Regions from separate parts of the Streptomyces sp. WY228 genome, predicted to be linked through region 1. Evidence: riboswitches for the same ligand, from Rfam matches in the RefSeq annotation. Region 1 holds a riboswitch; each other region holds the start of a gene.

Region 1 (4,203 bases):
CCTACCCCGAGGGCCACCCCTACCACCACACCCCGATCGGCTCCATGGCCGACCTGGACGCGGCCACGCTGGAGGACGCCCGCGCGTTCTTCCGTACGTACTACGCGCCCAACAACGCGGTGCTCTCGGTGGTCGGCGACATCGACCCCGAGCAGACCCTCGCCTGGATCGAGAAGTACTTCGGCTCCATCCCGTCCCACGACGGCAAGCAGCCGCCGCGCGACGGGACGCTGCCGGAGATCATCGGCGAGCAGCTGCGCGAAGTGGTCCACGAGGAGGTCCCGGCGCGCGCCCTGATGGCCGCCTACCGCCTCCCGCACGACGGCACCCGCGCCTGCGACGCGGCCGACCTGGCGCTCACCGTGCTGGGCGGCGGCGAGTCCTCCCGGCTGCACAACCGCCTGGTGCGCCGCGACCGTACGGCGGTGGCGGCGGGCTTCGGGCTGCTGCGGCTGGCCGGGGCGCCCTCGCTGGGCTGGCTGGACGTGAAGACGTCCGGCGGGGTCGAGGTGGAGCAGATCGAGGCCGCCGTCGACGAGGAGCTGGCCAGGTTCGCCGCCGAGGGGCCCACCCCCGAGGAAATGGAGCGGGCCCAGGCGCAGTTGGAGCGCGAGTGGCTGGACCGGCTCGGCACGGTCGCCGGCCGCGCCGACGAACTGTGCCGCTACGCGGTGCTGTTCGGCGACCCGCAGCTCGCCCTGAGCGCCGTGGGCCGGGTCCTGGACGTCACCGCGGAGGAGGTGCGCGCGGCGGCCGAGGCGGCCCTGCGCCCCGACAACCGGGCGGTGCTGGTGTACGAGCCCGTCGAGCCGACCGACGAGGCCGATGAGGGCGCCGAGGGCGAAGAGGGCACCGACGCGCACGAGGGGGCGGCCAAGTGAGCGACGCCGCCGTGACTGGAGTAGCCATGGAGTTCCACCCGCAGCCCACCGCCGGCACGGCCCGCCCCTGGGCCTTCCCGGCGCCCGAGCGCGGCGCCCTGCCCAACGGACTGACCGTGCTGCGCTGCCACCGCCCCGGCCAGCAGGTCGTCGCGGTGGAGATCTTCCTGGACGCGCCGTTGGAGGCCGAGCCCGAGGGCCTGGACGGCGTGGCCACGATCATGTCGCGGGCGCTCTCCGAGGGCACCGACAAGCACAGCGCCGAGGAGTTCGCCGCCGAGCTGGAGCGCTGCGGCGCCACCCTCGACGCGCACGCCGACCACCCCGGCGTCCGGGTCTCCCTGGAGGTCCCGGCCTCCCGGCTGGCCAAGGCCCTCGGCCTGGTCGCCGAGGCGCTGCGGGCCCCGGCCTTCGCCGAGAGCGAGATCGAGCGCCTGGTGGGCAACCGCCTCGACGAGATCCCGCACGAGCAGGCCAACCCGTCCCGGCGCGCCGCCAAGCAGCTCTCCAAGGAGCTGTTCCCGGCCACCGCCCGGATGTCCCGCCCGCGCCTGGGCACCGAGGAGACCGTCCGGCGGATCGACCAGGCCGCCGTGCGCGCCTTCTTCGACGCCCACGTCCGCCCGTCCACCGCGACGGCCGTGATCGTCGGCGACCTGACCGGCATCGACCTGGACGCGCTGCTGGCGGAGACCCTCGGCGACTGGTCGGGCAACACCGCCCAGGCCCGCCCGGTGCCGCCCATCACCGCGGACGACACCGGCCGCGTGGTCATCGTGGACCGCCCCGGCGCGGTCCAGACCCAGCTGCTGATCGGCCGGATCGGCGCCGACCGGCACGAGCGCGTGTGGCCCGCGCAGGTGCTCGGCACGTACTGCCTGGGCGGCACCCTCACCTCCCGGCTGGACCGGGTGCTGCGCGAGGAGAAGGGCTACACCTACGGCGTACGCGCCTTCGCCCAGGTGCTGCGCTCCAGCGGCCCCGAATCGGGCGGCGCTGCGATGCTCGCGATCAGCGGTTCGGTGGACACGGAGTCCACCGGACCGGCGCTGGACGACCTCTGGAAGGTCCTGCGGACGCTGGCCGCCGAGGGGCTGACCGACGCCGAGCGCGAGACGGCCGTGCAGAACCTGGTGGGCGTCGCCCCGCTGAAGTTCGAGACCGCCGCCTCCGTCGCGAGCACGCTGGCCGACCAGGTCGAGCAGCACCTCCCCGACGACTATCAGGCCGACCTCTACGCCCGGCTCGCCGAGACGGGCACCGTGGAGGCGACCGCCGCCGTGGTCAACGCCTTCCCGGTGGACCGTCTCGTCACGGTCCTCGTGGGTGACGCCGCGCGGATCGCGGAGCCCGTGAAGGCGCTCGGCATCGGCGAGGTGTCCGTCGTCACCGGCTGACGGCACCTGTGGCACACCGCCGCGAAGAGGACCCCGACGGACGGAAGTTCGCCGGGGTCCTCCCTTTTTGCCCGATTGGCTAGCTTCGCTCCCTTTTGTTGGAGAGGTTGCCTGTCTGCCCTGTGGGATGCGCGACAAATCCCCCTGTCCGTTTGGTGATGGGAAGTCGCCCCGCCTAGCGTCGGCCCGGCTGTCCGTCACCCGTATGCCGCATCCGCGGCGCCGGGCAGTCATCGCCGAGTCCCCGTCAGGCGCGAGCCTGGGGAGCCGGGGACCCACACGCAGTCCCTGGGGTGAATCGGAGGCCCGTGCCGTGAACCGGCGCGGGGATCCGTAGGAGACCTTCCTGCTCCGAACCCGTCAGCTAACCCGGTAGGCGAGAAGGAAGGAAAGGATCAGCCTCTCCATGGCGTTCACCCGTGCCACCGGGAAGCACCGTGCCCCGAGCCGCCTGACGCGTCGCAGCGCCCAGGCCGCCGGCATCGCGGCCCTGGCCACCACCGGAGTCCTCGGCTCGCTGTCCTCCCCGGCCCTCGCCGCGGACACCGAGGCCGCCAAGGTCGCCGACACCGGCCTCACCCAGGCCATCTCCCTCGACGCCACCCTCGCCGACCAGATCGACGCCCAGGCCCAGGCCCAGAAGCAGCAGGCCGAGGCGGTCGCCAGGGCGAAGGCCAAGGCCGCCGCCGAGGCCCGCGAGAAGGCCGCCAAGGCCAAGGCGAAGGCGGAGGCCCAGCGCAAGGCCGAGGCCCGCGCCAAGGAGATCCGCGAGGAGAAGGCCCGTGCCGCCCGCGCCGCCGAGCGCGCCCGGCTCAACGCCTTCCACCTCCCGGTCGCCGGCTCCCACGTCACCACCGGCTACAAGACCGGCGGCTCCCTCTGGTCCTCCGGCAGCCACTCCGGCGTGGACTTCATGGCCGCCTCCGGCAGCTCCGTCGTCGCGGTCGGCGCCGGTACGGTCGTCGAGGCCGGCTGGGGCGGCGCGTACGGCAACAACATCGTGCTCCGGATGTCGGACGGCACGTACACCCAGTACGGCCACCTCTCCTCGATCGGCGTCTCCGTCGGCCAGAGCGTCTCCTCCGGCCAGCAGATCGGGCTCTCCGGCTCCACCGGCAACTCCACCGGCCCGCACCTGCACTTCGAGGCCCGCACCACCCCCGACTACGGCTCCGACATGGACCCCGTCGGCTACCTGCGCTCGCACGGTCTGAACGTCTGACCCGCCTGTGCGCGATCCCACCCGAAGGCCCCGGCACCCGCCGGGGCCTTCGGCAATTCCGGCCTGAAGATTTCCCTGGATTCCGGCCTGCCATCGGAAATTCCGGCAGATTGCCATAGAGTCACGGAACAGACGTCGGGCGGCCGCGTTTCGCGGGGATCAAGGCGGAGGTTCGGACATGCGCATTCCCGCGCATTCGGTATGCACGGCAATCCGTGACGACATCGTCTCCGGTGTCTACGAGCGCGGCAGCCGCCTCACCGAGGAGCTGCTGGCCCGCCGCTACGGGGTCTCCCGCGTCCCTGTCCGCGAGGCCCTGCGCACCCTGGAGTCCGAGGGCTTCGTGGTCACCCGCAGACACGCCGGAGCCTGTGTCGCCGAACCCACCGCGCAGGAGGCGGCCGACCTCCTGGAGCTGCGGATGCTCCTGGAGCCGCTGGGCGCCGCACGCGCCGCCCAGCGCCGCACGGAGGCCCATCTGAAGGTGCTCCGGGGTCTGGTCAGGCTGGGCCAGGAGCGGGCCCGCCGGGGCGAGGGCGAGGATCTGCGCTCGCTGGGCGGCTGGTTCCACGAGACCCTCGCCCAGGCGTCGAACAGCCCCGGCCTCATCGCGCTGCTCACCCAGCTCCGGCACAAGATCGCCTGGATGTACGCCGTCGAGCAGCCGGCCCGTCCGGTCGACGCCTGGGCCGAGCGCGGCGCG
Region 2 (4,203 bases), 2.6 Mb from region 1:
TCCGCAGCCGTGGGTGGACCGGGCAGGGAGTGCACAGGTGGGGATGGCCGAGAGACGGCGCAGCGGCACGGCGGGGAGCATCGACGCCGTGGGCCGTGCGGTGTTCGGCGCCCCGGGAGGCGATGTGACACCGGGCGGCCGGGGGTCCCGGCGGTTCGTCCGGATGCTGCCCGCCCTGCTGATCATCGGCGGGCTGATCTTCGACTCGCTGGCCCCGCCCAACTTCACCGCCGTCCCGCTGTTCGTCGCGGCCCCGCTGATCGCCGCGCCGTTCTTCTCGCGGTCCAGGACCGTCCGCACGGGCATCGCCGCGGTCGTCTCCGTCATCGCGATGCGGCTCTCCGACGGGACGTCCACCCAGGTCGTTCCGGTCATTGAGATGATCACCGTGCTCACCGCCGCGGCGCTGGCCCTCGTCATCAACGGCGTCGTGCGGCGCGGCAACGAGCAGCTTGCCTCGGCCCGGGTGATCGCGGAGACCGCCATGCGGGCCGTGCTGCCGACGCCGGCCGAGCGGATCGGCGGGCTCCAGGTGGCCGCGCGGTACGAGGCGGCGCAGGCGGACGAGTTCGTCGGCGGCGACCTGTTCGCCGTCGCGGACACCCCGTACGGCGTACGCCTGGTGGTCGGCGACGTACGCGGCAAGGGGCTCGGCGCCGTCGAGGCGGTGGCGGTGATCATCGGGTCGTTCCGGGAGGCCGCCGAGCAGGAGCGCTCGCTGGAAGGTGTGGCGCAGCGGCTGGAGCGGGCGCTGGCCCGGGAGGGGACGCGGCGGTACGGGCTGGACGCCATGGAGGGGTTCATCACCGCCGTACTGGCCGAGATCCCGCCCGGTTCGGCCTCGCTGCGCCTCGTCAACCGCGGCCATCCGGAGCCGATCCTGCTGCACGCGGACGGCACCTTGGAGGTGCTGGCGCCCTCGATGCCCGCGCTGCCGCTGGGGATGGACCTGGGGGTGTGGCCGGACCGGGCCGACGAGTGGGAGATGCCCGCCGGGGCGACGCTCCTCGCGTTCACGGACGGCCTGTCGGAGGCCCGGGACGCGAACGGGGTCTTCTACGATCCGGCGGCCCGGCTGCGCGGCCGGATCTTCCCGGGCCCCGAGGAGCTGCTGTCGGCGCTGACCGACGACGTACGGCTGCACACCGGAGGGCGGACCACGGACGACATGGCGCTGCTCGCGGTCGGCCGGCCGGCGGAGGGGCAGCCCGCGCGCCGGACGACGGTGAAGATCGTGGGCCGGGGCGAAGACACGGTGCGTAGTTGAAGGGCACCGCTCCGCATAACATTTGACACACCGTCAGAAAAAGCAGTGCGGCTGAGTCGCAGTCAAGTCGCCCGATTCCGCCCGCTTGCGACCCGTACATCCCCGCTGTGTCCCTTAATGATCAACAGGAACAGCTTGGAATCGGGCCCGGGTGTCTATTAACGTTCGATAACGCAGCGCGGTCGTCCCAGCCGTCGTCAGAGACGGCACCGCGCGCGAGCGCCGAATTCCGCAAGGGAACCGGGGAACCACCTACATGGGGTGAATCGGACGCCTGCGTCTCGTGAGAGACGGAGGGGCCCGTAGGAGACCTTCCTGCTCCGAACCCGTCAGCTAACCCGGTAGGCGAGAAGGAAGGAAAGGAGTGCGCCCACGTGGCGTCCAACAAGCCTGCCCCTGAGGCCCCGTCACCCTTCAGTGCCGACACCTTCGGTGACGCGGAGCGGTCCTGGGAGGAGTGGAATCCCACCGAGGAGTCCATCCGGCCCGTGCGCGGCAGGCACCGCGTAGCCAAGCAGCGTGGTCTGGCCCGTAGCTCCACCGTCCTCGGGGTCGGCGTCATAGCGGCCGTCGGTGCGGGTGGCATGGCCACCGCGCAGGACAAGGCCCCGGTCTCCATCTCTCTTCCCGATTCCATCGCGGACAACCTCCCCGACGCCAAGTCCCTTCCCGGCGTCGGGTCCTTCATGTCGGACGCCGCCGAGCCCGCGCCGGTCGCCGCCGCCGCGCCGCTCACCACCGCCGGCCTCACCACCGCCGAGGCCGAGGAGGGCGCCACCGACGCGGGCGAGGCCCTGCGCGCCCGGATCCTCCAGCAGGCCGAGCAGCAGCAGGCCAGCGCCGACGCCGAGGCCAAGGCCGCCGCCGAGAAGGCCGCTGCCGAGAAGGCGGCGCAGGAGGCCAAGAAGCAGCAGGACCAGGCCGAGGCCGAGGCAGCCGCGAAGAAGAAGGCCGAGGAGGAAGCGGCCGCGAAGAAGAAGGAGGCCGAGCGTCTCGCGAAGCTCGCCGCCAGCTTCTCCCTGCCCACCTCCTCGTACACGATCACCTCGACCTACGGTCAGTCCGGCGCCCTGTGGTCCTCGGGCCAGCACACCGGCCTGGACTTCGCCGGGTCGGCCGGCACGCCGATCAAGGCCGTGCACGGCGGCACGATCACGTCGGCCGGCTGGGCCGGTTCGTACGGCTACCGCACGGTGCTCCAGCTCGATGACGGCACGGAGGTCTGGTACGCGCACCAGTCCTCGATCGACGTCTCGGTCGGCCAGAAGGTCACCACCGGCGAGACCATCGGCCGCATGGGCGCCACCGGCAATGTGACCGGTGTCCACCTCCACATGGAGGTCCGCACGGCGGGCGGTTCGGCGATGGACCCGATGGCCTGGCTGAACAGCAAGGGCCTCTCGGTCTGAGCCCCCGGCCTCGCACGCCTTCCTGTGCGGGGCCCGGGCCGCGGTTCCCGGGCCGTTCGGTCCGATTCCTCGGCCCTCCGGCTGACGACGCACGTCCTTCGCCTTCGCCCCACCCCGAAACCCCGGCAGCCCTGACGCACACCCCCCCGACGTCAGGGCTGCCGGTCTGTCCGGGGACGGCCGGCCCACTCGGCCCGGACGGCCTGACCGGGTTCGCGCGGCGATGGAATACCACCCCCGCCCCGGCCCGTTGAACCCTCACATGACTTCTGCGCGCACCCCTCTCGGCACCTCCGACCTCCAGGTCTTCCCCCTCGCCCTCGGCGGCAACGTCTTCGGCTGGACGGCGGACGAGGAGCAGTCCTTCGCGGTCCTGGACGCGTACGTCGCGGCCGGCGGCAACTTCATCGACACCGCCGACGCCTACTCCTCCTGGGTCGAGGGCAACCGGGGCGGCGAGTCGGAGACCGTCATCGGCAGGTGGCTCGCCTCCCGGGGCAACCGCTCCGACGTCGTCGTCGCCACCAAGGCCGGCGCCCATCCCGATTTCCGCGGCCTGTCCGCCGGCACCCTCAAGGGCGCGGCCGAGGCCTCGCTGCGCCGGCTCGGCACCGACCACATCGACCTCTACTACACGCACTTCGACGACGAGACCGTCCCGGTCGAGGAGATCATCACCGCCCTCGACCAGCTGGTGAAGGACGGCAAGGTGCGCCACATCGCCGCCTCCAACATCAGCCCCGAGCGGCTGCGGGCCTCCCTCGACTTCTCCGAGCGCGAGGGCCTCGCCCGGTACGTCGCGCTCCAGCCGCACTACAACCTGGTCTCCCGCGACACCTACGAGGGCGAGCTCCAGGACACCGCGGCCGCCGCGGGCCTCGCCGCCGTCCCGTACTACGCGCTCGCCTCCGGCTTCCTCACCGGCAAGTACCGCCCCGGTACGACCGTGGAGAGCGCCCGGTCCGCGAAGGCGGGCGGCCACCTGGAGTCGGCGCAGGGCCGCAGGGTGCTGGCCGCCCTCGACCAGGTCGCCGGGGAACGGAACGCCGAGATCGCGACGGTCGCACTCGCCTGGCTCGCCGCACAGCCGACCGTCGCCGCCCCGATCGCCTCCGCCCGTACGGTCGAACAGCTCCCCGCCCTCGTCGCGGTCGCCGACCTGGAGCTGACGGACCGGGAGATCGCGCTGCTCACGGAGGCGTCGGCCTGACGGAACCCCTACTGCGGCGGCCGGCGGTGGCTGTGCGGTGGGCCGCTGTACGGCTGCTGCGGGACCGGGCCGCCGTAGCCGTATCCATGCCCGTTTCCGTACCCGTACCCGTTTCCGTACGGCGGCGGCCGGTGGTGGGCCGGCGGGCGGTGGGACGTGAGGCGGGCCGCGTGGGTGAGGGCCGGGGCGGCGATGTCGCGGCGTTGCCAGAGGTGGTGCAGCAGCTCCCGCTCGCGGGCGCCGAAGTCCGGGCCCACCGCGCCGTGGCGGGCCCGGCGGCGCAGGCCGGCCAGGGAGGTCGCGAACGACTCGTACTC
Region 3 (4,203 bases), 850 kb from region 1:
CTCGGGCGAGAGGTGCAGCCGGTCGGCGTCCCACGCGCGCCGGTCCTGGACCGAGCGCAGCGACCACAGGTCCAGCACGGGGCACTGGTAGCGGTCGGCGATGGCCCGCAGATGGACGTTGTACGTGGCGATCTTGCCGCGCATGTGGCGCAGCACCGGAACGCCCCGGGTGTCGAAGCCGGTGGTGACCATGACCGTGCCGACGGCGTTGCTCAGGTCGGCGACCGCACGCTCGAAGCGCTCGGCGAGGTCGTCGGGGTCGGTGCCGGGCCGGATGATGTCGTTGCCGCCCGCACAGAAGCTGACCAGGTCGGGGGCCAGTTCCTTGGCACGGGGGATCTGCTCCTCGACGATCTGGTCGAGGAGACGTCCTCGTACGGCGAGATTGGCGTAGCGGAAGTCCCCGTGCGGGGAGTCCTCGGGGCCGGCCTCCGTGTCGGGGGCCGGGAGCCGGTCGGCGAGGAGCACCGCGAAGCGGTCCGCCCAGCCGACATAGGTCCCGTCGGGGCCGGGGTCGCCGACGCCCTCGGTGAAACTGTCGCCAATCGCCGCGTACGACCCGATGATGTGCTGCTGGTTGTTTCTCGAATCGTCTGCCACAAGGACTTATCCTGCATCGTCCGATGTGACCTACGCGACCGTAATACGGGGTTGACGGGTGGTGAGATAGACCACCCGGTCAGGTTTTGGTAAAGCCGGAATAAAGGGAGGGGCGGTGCGCCGCCGCGCACCGCCCCTCGGACACTTCCGGTCCTGCTCGGTCAGACGGAGACGCCGTGCTGACGCAGGTACGCGATCGGGTCGACGTCCGAGCCGTAGCTCGGGCCGGTGCGGACCTCGAAGTGCAGGTGCGGGCCGGTGGAGTTGCCGGTGGAGCCGGAGAGGCCGATCTGCTGGCCGCCGGTGACGGTCTGGCCGACGGAGACGTTCAGCGAGGACTGGTGGGCGTACTGCGAGTACATGCCGTCCTCGTGCTGGATGACGACCTCGTTGCCGTACGAGCCGCTGTTGCCGGCCGAGACCACGGTGCCCGGTCCGATGGCGAGGACGGGGGTGCCGGAGGCGGCCTGGAAGTCCGAGCCGGTGTGGTAGCCGCTGGACCAGCTGGCGCCGGAAGCGCGGTACTGGGTGGTGACGTTGGCGTTGGCCAGCGGGGCGGACCAGCCGGAGCCGGTGGCCTCGGAGGAGCCGGTCTGCGCGGAGGCGCCGGAGCCCTCGGAGTCGTCGGCGGAGATGGTGTCGCCCTTCGGGGCTTCCTTCGGCGCGGCCTTCGGGGCCGGAGCGGCCTTCTTCGGGGCGGCCTCGGGAGCGGCGGACTTCTCGGCCGGGGCGGAGCCCTTGGCGCCGAGGGTCAGCTTCATGCCCGGGTGGATCAGGCCGGGGTTCTCGCCGACGGTGGAGCGGTTGTCCTGGTACAGCTTCTGCCACCCGCCCTTGAGCTGGTGCTCGGCCGCGATCTTCGACAGGTAGTCGCCGGAGACGACGGAGTACGCCTTCGGGGCGGCCTTCGACGCGGCGGGAGCGGCCGACGGGGCGGTGTGCGCGGCGGCGACCGAGGCGGCGGCGGGCTTCGCGGCGGGAGCGGCCCGGTCGGCGGCGCTCGCGATGCCGGCGCCGATGAGCGGGAGGGCGAGTGCGGCGCCACCGGTGCCCGCGGCGAGGACGCCGCGGGAGATCGGGCCGGACTTCGGACGACGGTGCTTACCCTTTGCGGGCATGGGGGATTTCCTCTCCGGCGCCTGCGAGGTGAGCTGTCGGGTTCGGGCTGGAGATGCCCGGTCGCGTTGCGGCGACTTCACCCCGAGCCGGTCCGGATCGCTCCGGACCGGCGGCTTACCTGGTTCCCCCGCTCCTGCCACACGTGAGTGGGTGGGTGCGAATTCCGGGCGGCGGCAGGATTAGGCGGTCCGTCCGGATTGCGGCGACCGTAAACCGGTCAGGACGAGCGGAACAAGCCATCGGTTGCGCGCCGGAATCATCGATTCGATATCGCATCGGATTTCCCGTCACACTCCGTGGATTACGGATCTTGGATTTCCTTACGGGCAAGGGAAATACCCCGGGGCGCGCTCACCACGGTCCGTCACGGATATGATCCCGCTCACCTCTGAAATCCCATCTCCCCCATTAGCGGGGCATGTTCTGCGAAATACACCAATACGGACATGCCGTCGGCGGTGCTCCTGACGCCGGGTCAGTCCGGCCTCGTCGGCACCCCGCATCGAGGTGTCGACCGTGATGATTTTCTGTCGAATCGATGTCGTATCGTCACGGGAGCGCCCTCGCCGGCGAGCCGCGCCGACGCCAGAGATCCCAGGAGCCCCCGTGACGCAGCAGGTGCCGCAGGTCCCGCCGACAGAGACCGTGCTGACCGGAGTCCGCAACTTCCGCGACGTGGGCGGGCTCCCCACCACGGACGGGCGGCGCACCGCCTTCGGCCGGCTCTACCGCAGCGGCCACCTGGCGCACGCCACCGCCGAGGACGCGGCCTTCCTCGGCGGGCTCGGACTGCACACGGTCTTCGACTTCCGGCACTCCGCCGACCACCGCCTCGACGGTTACGACATCGAGCTGCCCGGTGTCCGCAATGTCAGCATTCCGCTCTCCGACCCGGCCGACGGCGCGGAGTTCTGGCGGCTGGTGAGCGACGGGAACATCGAGCAGCTGCGCTCGGTCCTCGCGGACGGCAAGGGCGTCGACCGCATGATCCGGATGTACCGCGCGACGATCGAGGACCGCACCGTCGAGCACAGCCGGGTGCTGCACGCGCTGGCCGAGGACAGCGTCCCGGCCCTGATGCACTGCGCGGCGGGCAAGGACCGGGCCGGTCTCTCGATCGCGGTCGCCCTGCTGGCGGTCGGCGTGGAGGTGGAGGCGATCGAGGAGGACTACCTCAAGTCCAACGACCTCCACCGCCGCTACAACGTGAAGCGCTCCGACGCGTCCGAGGCCGGTATGTCGCCCGAGGTGCTGGAGCTGCTGGACCCGCTCTTCGGGGCGCGGCCGGCCTACCTCGCGGCGGCCTTCGCGACCATCGAGGAGAACTGGGGCACGACCGACCGCTACCTCACCGAGGGGCTGAAGATCTCCTCCGGTACCCGGGAGCGGCTGCGCGAGCGCCTGCTCGACCAGGACTGACCCGCCCGGCGGCGGGCCGTCACTTGCTCCCGGCCACCACGAAGAGCAGGTAGAGGAAGCCCGCGATGACGTGGCCCGCCACCAGGTAGGCGAAGAGCCGGATGACGACGCCGCGCGGCATCCGCTTCTCCTGCGGGTCCTCGTTCACGCGACGTCCGGGGCCCAGCGGGTCGTAGTGTTCGGAATCGGACATGACGGTCCTCTCTGTCGGCCTCGCGGCCGGTGGAGCGAAGGATGGAGCCGGCGGGGACGGCCGGTCAGCGCGCGTGGAGGGCGTTGCCGAGACAGAGCTCGGCGGCGGGACTCTGCAGCAGGGTGTGGACGAAGAGCAGCTCCGCGCCGCCGCGGTCGACGGCCGCAATCCGGTGCGGGGTGAGCGAGTCGAAGTGGGCGCTGTCGCCGGGTTCGAGGTCGTGCACGGTGTCGCCGAGCCCGACCCGCAGCCGCCCTTCCATGACGTACAGCCACTCCTCGCCGGGATGGACCCGGACCAGGTCGCCCTGGGCCCCGTACGGAACACGTACCCGCAGGGCCTGCATCGCGCGGCCGGAGCCGCCCGCCTGCCGGTACATCCAGCCGTCCGCCTCCGCCCCCTCGAAGCCGCCGCCGCGGACGATCGCGTCCCGTTCGGGCGGCTGCTCGCCGAGGAGCTCGGAGACCGTCGTACCGTAGATACGGGCCAGCCCCAGCAGCATCGGCAGCGAGGGCTGCCGGCGGCCGGTCTCCAGCCGGGAGAGATGGGCCGGGGAGAGCCCGGCCCGCCGGGCGGCGGTCTCCAGGGTGAGACCACGGCTTCGGCGCAGGTCACGCAGTCGGGGTGCGACGCCGGGGAGCTCGTCCGGCACCCCTTCGTCCGGAGGGTTCATGGATCCATTGGGCCAGTATCTTTCCTCCGAGGCAAATAACTTGCCCCGGAGGCAAAGGGGCGCCCGTCAGCGGTTGGCCACGGCCTGCTTGACGAGAGTGCGGCCGAAGTCCCACATCAGTCCGCCGCCGCTGTGCGCGTCGTCCATGACGGACGTGAACGCCGCCACGAAGCGGTCCACCTCGGCGTCCCCGATGACC
Region 4 (4,203 bases), 3.4 Mb from region 1:
TGACCTTCACGAGCAGGGCGTTGGCGGAGCCCTCCTCGATGCCGCGGGCCAGGCGCTCGGGGTTGGTGACGAAGAGGTCGTCGCCGACGATCTGGACCTTGGAGCCGATGCGGTCGGTGATGACCTTCCAGCCGGCCCAGTCGTCCTCGTACAGCGGGTCCTCAATGGAGACCAGCGGGTACGCGGAGACGAGCTCCTCGTAGTACTCGGTCATCTCGGCGGCCGAGCGGGACTTGCCCTCGAACTCGTAGACGCCGTCCTTGTAGAACTCGGACGCGGCGACGTCGAGCGCGAGCGCCACGTCACGGCCCGGGACGTAGCCGGCCTCCTTGATGGCCTCGACGATGAGGTCCAGGGCGGCGCGGTTGGACTCCAGGTTCGGGGCGAAGCCGCCCTCGTCGCCGAGTCCGGTGGACAGGCCCTTGGTCTTGAGGACCTTCTTCAGCGTGTGGTAGATCTCCGCGCCCCAGCGCAGGGCCTCGGAGAAGGACTCGGCGCCGATCGGCGCGATCATGAACTCCTGGATGTCCACGTTGGAGTCGGCGTGCGAGCCGCCGTTCAGGATGTTCATCATCGGAACGGGCAGCAGGTGCGCGTTCGGGCCGCCGAGGTAGCGGAAGAGCGGCAGGTCGGACGCCTCGGATGCGGCGTGCGCGACGGCCAGCGAGACGCCGAGGATGGCATTCGCGCCGAGCGAGGCCTTGTTCTCGGTGGCGTCCAGGTCGAACATGGCCTGGTCGATGAGGCGCTGCTCGGTGGCGTCGTACCCGACGAGCTCCGGGCCGATCTGCTCGATGACGGCGAGGACGGCCTTCTCGACGCCCTTGCCCTGGTAGCGGTTGGGGTCACCGTCGCGAAGCTCTACAGCCTCGAACGCGCCGGTGGAGGCGCCGGACGGAACAGCAGCACGGCCCGTGCTGCCGTCGTCGAGGCCAACCTCGACCTCGACCGTGGGGTTGCCCCGGGAGTCGAGGATTTCCCTGGCTACGACGACGTCGATGGACGGCACGAGGCATCTCCTTCTGGGATCTGACACTGGTTGTGCAGGGTCACTGTGGCCTTGCGACCCGAGCCTATCCGGCCCGGCCGCGTCGACCGGCCGACCGCCCGTCTCCTGGGACGAAAAAGGACCCAAGGACCGGCGTAACGGGACAAAACTCTAGATATCTACTGAGCGGTAACACGTGTTGCCGACAAGAGGTGAACGCAACCGCACCCCTCCCGGGCCTCCACCCACGAAGAACCCGGCCCGGCGCGCTGGGGGATGAGCGCGTCGGGCCGGGAAGCCGTGCGAGGAGAAGTGCCGCCGGACGCTTCTCCTCCGGGGAGGAGATGCGGCGTCTACTTCAGGTGGAGCTGCTGACCCGGGAAAATCAGGTCGGCGTCCTCGACGATGTCGTCGTTGAGCTTGAAGAGCTTGCTCCAGCCGCCCTTGACGCCCTCCTTCTCGGCGATCTTGCTCAGGGTGTCGCCGGCCTTGACCTTGTACTCGCCGTCACCCTTCTTGACCTTCTCGCCGGTCGGGGTGGTGACGGTCTTCTTGCTCTCGGCCTTGGGGGCCTCGCGCTGCTCGGAGCGCGTGGTGGGCTGCTCGGCCTGGCGCTGGGGCTGCGCCTGCTCGGGCTTGCTCTCGGACTGGCCGGAGCCGGTGTTCACACCCGGGTCCACACCGTCGTTGGTGAGGCCGCCGGCGCCGGCGCAGGCCCAGGCGCCCGGGCCCTGAAGGTCGAGGAGCTTCTCGGCGGTGGCGATCTGCTGGTCCTTGGAGGCCAGGTCGGCACGCGCGGCGTACTGCGTACCACCGGCGGCGGCCCAGCTGGACTGCGAGAACTGCAGTCCGCCGTAGTAGCCGTTGCCGGTGTTGATGGACCAGTTGCCGCCGGACTCGCACTGGGCGACGGCGTCCCAGGTCTCGACGGAGGCGGCGGACGCGTTGGTCGCGCCCATCAGCGGGACGGCGACGGCGGCACCGGTGACACCCGCGAGGGTAGCGATACGGGTGGCCTTGGACGGGCGGCGGTGCTTGCCCTTGCTGTTCAGCAGCATGGAACGAATCTCCTCACCGACGCCTACGAGGTGAGCTGTCGGGTTCGGGCTGATGAGTTGCCCGGTCGCACGGTGCTGCGTGCGACTTCACCCCAAGCCGGTCCCGTACACCCCCCGGAGGGGCTGTGCGGACCCGGCGGCCTACCTGGGTCCCCCGCTCCTGCCTACGGCGCTTTACGCGTCTGTTCCCTTCGACCGACGGCAGGATTCGGCGTGACGGTCGACGGGGCCCGCGGTGCGAGCGGCTCCGACCGTAAACACAGGCAACCCCGACATTCAAAGATGGACATAGGGGGCAATCAACTCGAACTCACCGCGACTGATGGGGCATTTCCGCAGGTCGGGGGCGATACGCGCGGACCGGCCGGGCGAGACGCGCCAGTTGAAGCAAAGAGACCCATGTCTCACTTCCGCAAAAGTGGACATAGGTCTCTGAACTGCCTGATTTTCCCGGGCGTTTTCGCCCGAATTGAATCAGTTGGCGGCGGGCGCCTCGGCACCTTCCGGCGCACCCTGGTCCGCGCCCTGTTCCCCGCTCTGCTCCGCGTCCTGACCCAGACCCAGGTCCAGGCTCTGGCCGGGCAGGATCAGGTCCGGGTCGGAGCCCAGGAGGTCCTTGTTGGTCTCGTACAGACCGGTCCAGCCGCCGGGCAGCTCCTGGGCGTCGGCGATGGCCCACAGGTTGTCGCCGGGCTGCACCGTGTACGCACCGGCGCCCGCCGCGCCGCCGTCGCGCGCGTCGCCGTCACCGCGCGAGGCGTGCCGGCCGGACCCACGAGGGCCGTCGTCCTGACCGCCGTCGGCCTCCTCGGGCGCGGGGGCGCCGCGGTGCTTGCCGCCCTTGCCGTCCGTGCCGGTCTCGCCGGTCGAGGCGTCGGGGGCGCCGGAGGGGTCGGTGGCGTCGGGGGCCTCGGAGGACGGCGGGGTGGTGGGCGTCACCGAGGAGTCGGGGGTCTCGCTCCCCTCCCCCGTACCGTCGCTCTCCTTCTCGTCCTTCTTCTCACCCTTACCGGACTTGTCGGCCTCGCCGGACTTGCCGGATTCATCCGCTTCGTCGGGTGCGTCCGCTTCGTCGGTCGGGGTGCTCGTCGGGTCGGGAGCCGGCGAGGTGCCCGGGTCGACGCCCGGCAGGCTGCCGTCCACCGCGAGGCCGGAGATCACCGCACAGCTGGGCCACGCCTTGGGCCCCTGGTCGTCCAGGACCTTCTCGGCGACGGAGATCTGCTGCGACCGGCTGGCAAGGTCGGCGCGGGGCGCGAACGCCGTGCCGCCGTACGCCGACCAGGTCTCCTGCGAGAACTGGAGTCCGCCGTAGTAGCCGTTGCCGAGGTCGGCGCTCCACATGCCGCCGCTCTCGCACTCCGCGACCCGGTCCCAGGTGGAGGCCTCGGCCGCGTGCGCGCCGCTCGCGCCGAGCAGCGGGATGGCGATGGCCGATCCCGTCACACCTGCGGCGACGACGATGGCGGGTGCCTGGCGAGGGCGGCGGTGTCTGCCGTTCGCGGAGCCCATGGGTATGCCTTCCGTGCGACTGACAAGCGAGTGACCTGAGCGCCGCGCAGCGGGATTTCGTGCCTGCGTCGGCGCACAAGTGACGCATGGGCAACGTGCGACCGACGCGTCGAACCGTGAACCTAGCGGGACTCGAACGTGTGTCACAAGTCGATGCAGCGCAGATCACGTGAAAGTCACAGAGTTGACAGCGTGTCACTTTTTTCGGAGCGGCTGCCCGGCTCGAACTCGACCGGAAGCGTACGCAGTCCACGCATGATGAGCCCGCCGCGCCAGCGCAAATCGTCAGGTTCTCCCGCAAGTCGCAGGTCAGGGAGGCGTCTCAACAGCGTGGCCAGCGCGGTCTGCCCCTCCAGCCTGGCCAGCGGCGCCCCCAGGCAGTAATGGATGCCGTGCCCGTATCCGAGGTGCTGATTGTCACTCCGCGCAAGGTCCAGTGTGTCCGGATCCGCGAACCGCTCCGGGTCGCGGTCGGCCGCCGCCAGCACCACCAGGACGGGATCCCCGGCGGCGATCTCCTCGCCGCCCAGGGTCAGCGCCTCGGTGGCGTACCGCCAGGTCGCCATCTCGACCGGCCCGTCGAACCGGAGCAGTTCCTCCAGCCCGGTCGCCAGCAGCGCGCTCTCCCCGGCGTCCAGCGAGGCT

The links. A riboswitch is a leader RNA that binds a small molecule or an ion and turns the genes downstream of it on or off. The one in region 1 is predicted to bind cyclic di-AMP.
Positions count from the first base shown of each region.
Region 2: linked by a shared signal. The riboswitch ahead of KV381_RS17010 (M23 family metallopeptidase) and the one ahead of KV381_RS28630 (M23 family metallopeptidase) in region 1 are both predicted to bind cyclic di-AMP.
Region 3: linked by a shared signal. The riboswitch ahead of KV381_RS32340 (LysM peptidoglycan-binding domain-containing M23 family metallopeptidase) and the one ahead of KV381_RS28630 (M23 family metallopeptidase) in region 1 are both predicted to bind cyclic di-AMP.
Region 4: linked by a shared signal. The riboswitch ahead of KV381_RS13675 (transglycosylase family protein) and the one ahead of KV381_RS28630 (M23 family metallopeptidase) in region 1 are both predicted to bind cyclic di-AMP.

Region 1 is NZ_CP079114.1:6,534,507-6,538,709, forward strand. It holds gene KV381_RS28620 (pitrilysin family protein) at 1-881, shown strand, start outside; gene KV381_RS28625 (pitrilysin family protein) at 908-2,278, shown strand; cyclic di-AMP (ydaO/yuaA leader) riboswitch at 2,503-2,671, shown strand; gene KV381_RS28630 (M23 family metallopeptidase) at 2,685-3,500, shown strand; gene KV381_RS28635 (GntR family transcriptional regulator) at 3,679-4,203, shown strand, end outside.
Region 2 is NZ_CP079114.1:3,893,150-3,897,352, reverse strand. It holds gene KV381_RS17015 (PP2C family protein-serine/threonine phosphatase) at 44-1,267, shown strand; cyclic di-AMP (ydaO/yuaA leader) riboswitch at 1,478-1,630, shown strand; gene KV381_RS17010 (M23 family metallopeptidase) at 1,642-2,676, shown strand; gene KV381_RS17005 (aldo/keto reductase) at 2,939-3,886, shown strand; gene KV381_RS17000 (PrsW family intramembrane metalloprotease) at 3,895-4,203, opposite strand, start outside.
Region 3 is NZ_CP079114.1:7,380,283-7,384,485, reverse strand. It holds gene KV381_RS32345 (SGNH/GDSL hydrolase family protein) at 1-600, opposite strand, end outside; gene KV381_RS32340 (LysM peptidoglycan-binding domain-containing M23 family metallopeptidase) at 762-1,718, opposite strand; cyclic di-AMP (ydaO/yuaA leader) riboswitch at 1,724-1,882, opposite strand; gene KV381_RS32335 (tyrosine-protein phosphatase) at 2,326-3,138, shown strand; gene KV381_RS32330 (DUF6126 family protein) at 3,158-3,331, opposite strand; gene KV381_RS32325 (helix-turn-helix domain-containing protein) at 3,396-4,004, opposite strand; gene KV381_RS32320 (aspartate aminotransferase family protein) at 4,071-4,203, opposite strand, start outside.
Region 4 is NZ_CP079114.1:3,168,127-3,172,329, forward strand. It holds gene eno (phosphopyruvate hydratase) at 1-1,009, opposite strand, end outside; gene KV381_RS13675 (transglycosylase family protein) at 1,342-2,046, opposite strand; cyclic di-AMP (ydaO/yuaA leader) riboswitch at 2,052-2,228, opposite strand; gene KV381_RS13680 (transglycosylase family protein) at 2,521-3,558, opposite strand; gene KV381_RS13685 (cytochrome P450) at 3,735-4,203, opposite strand, start outside.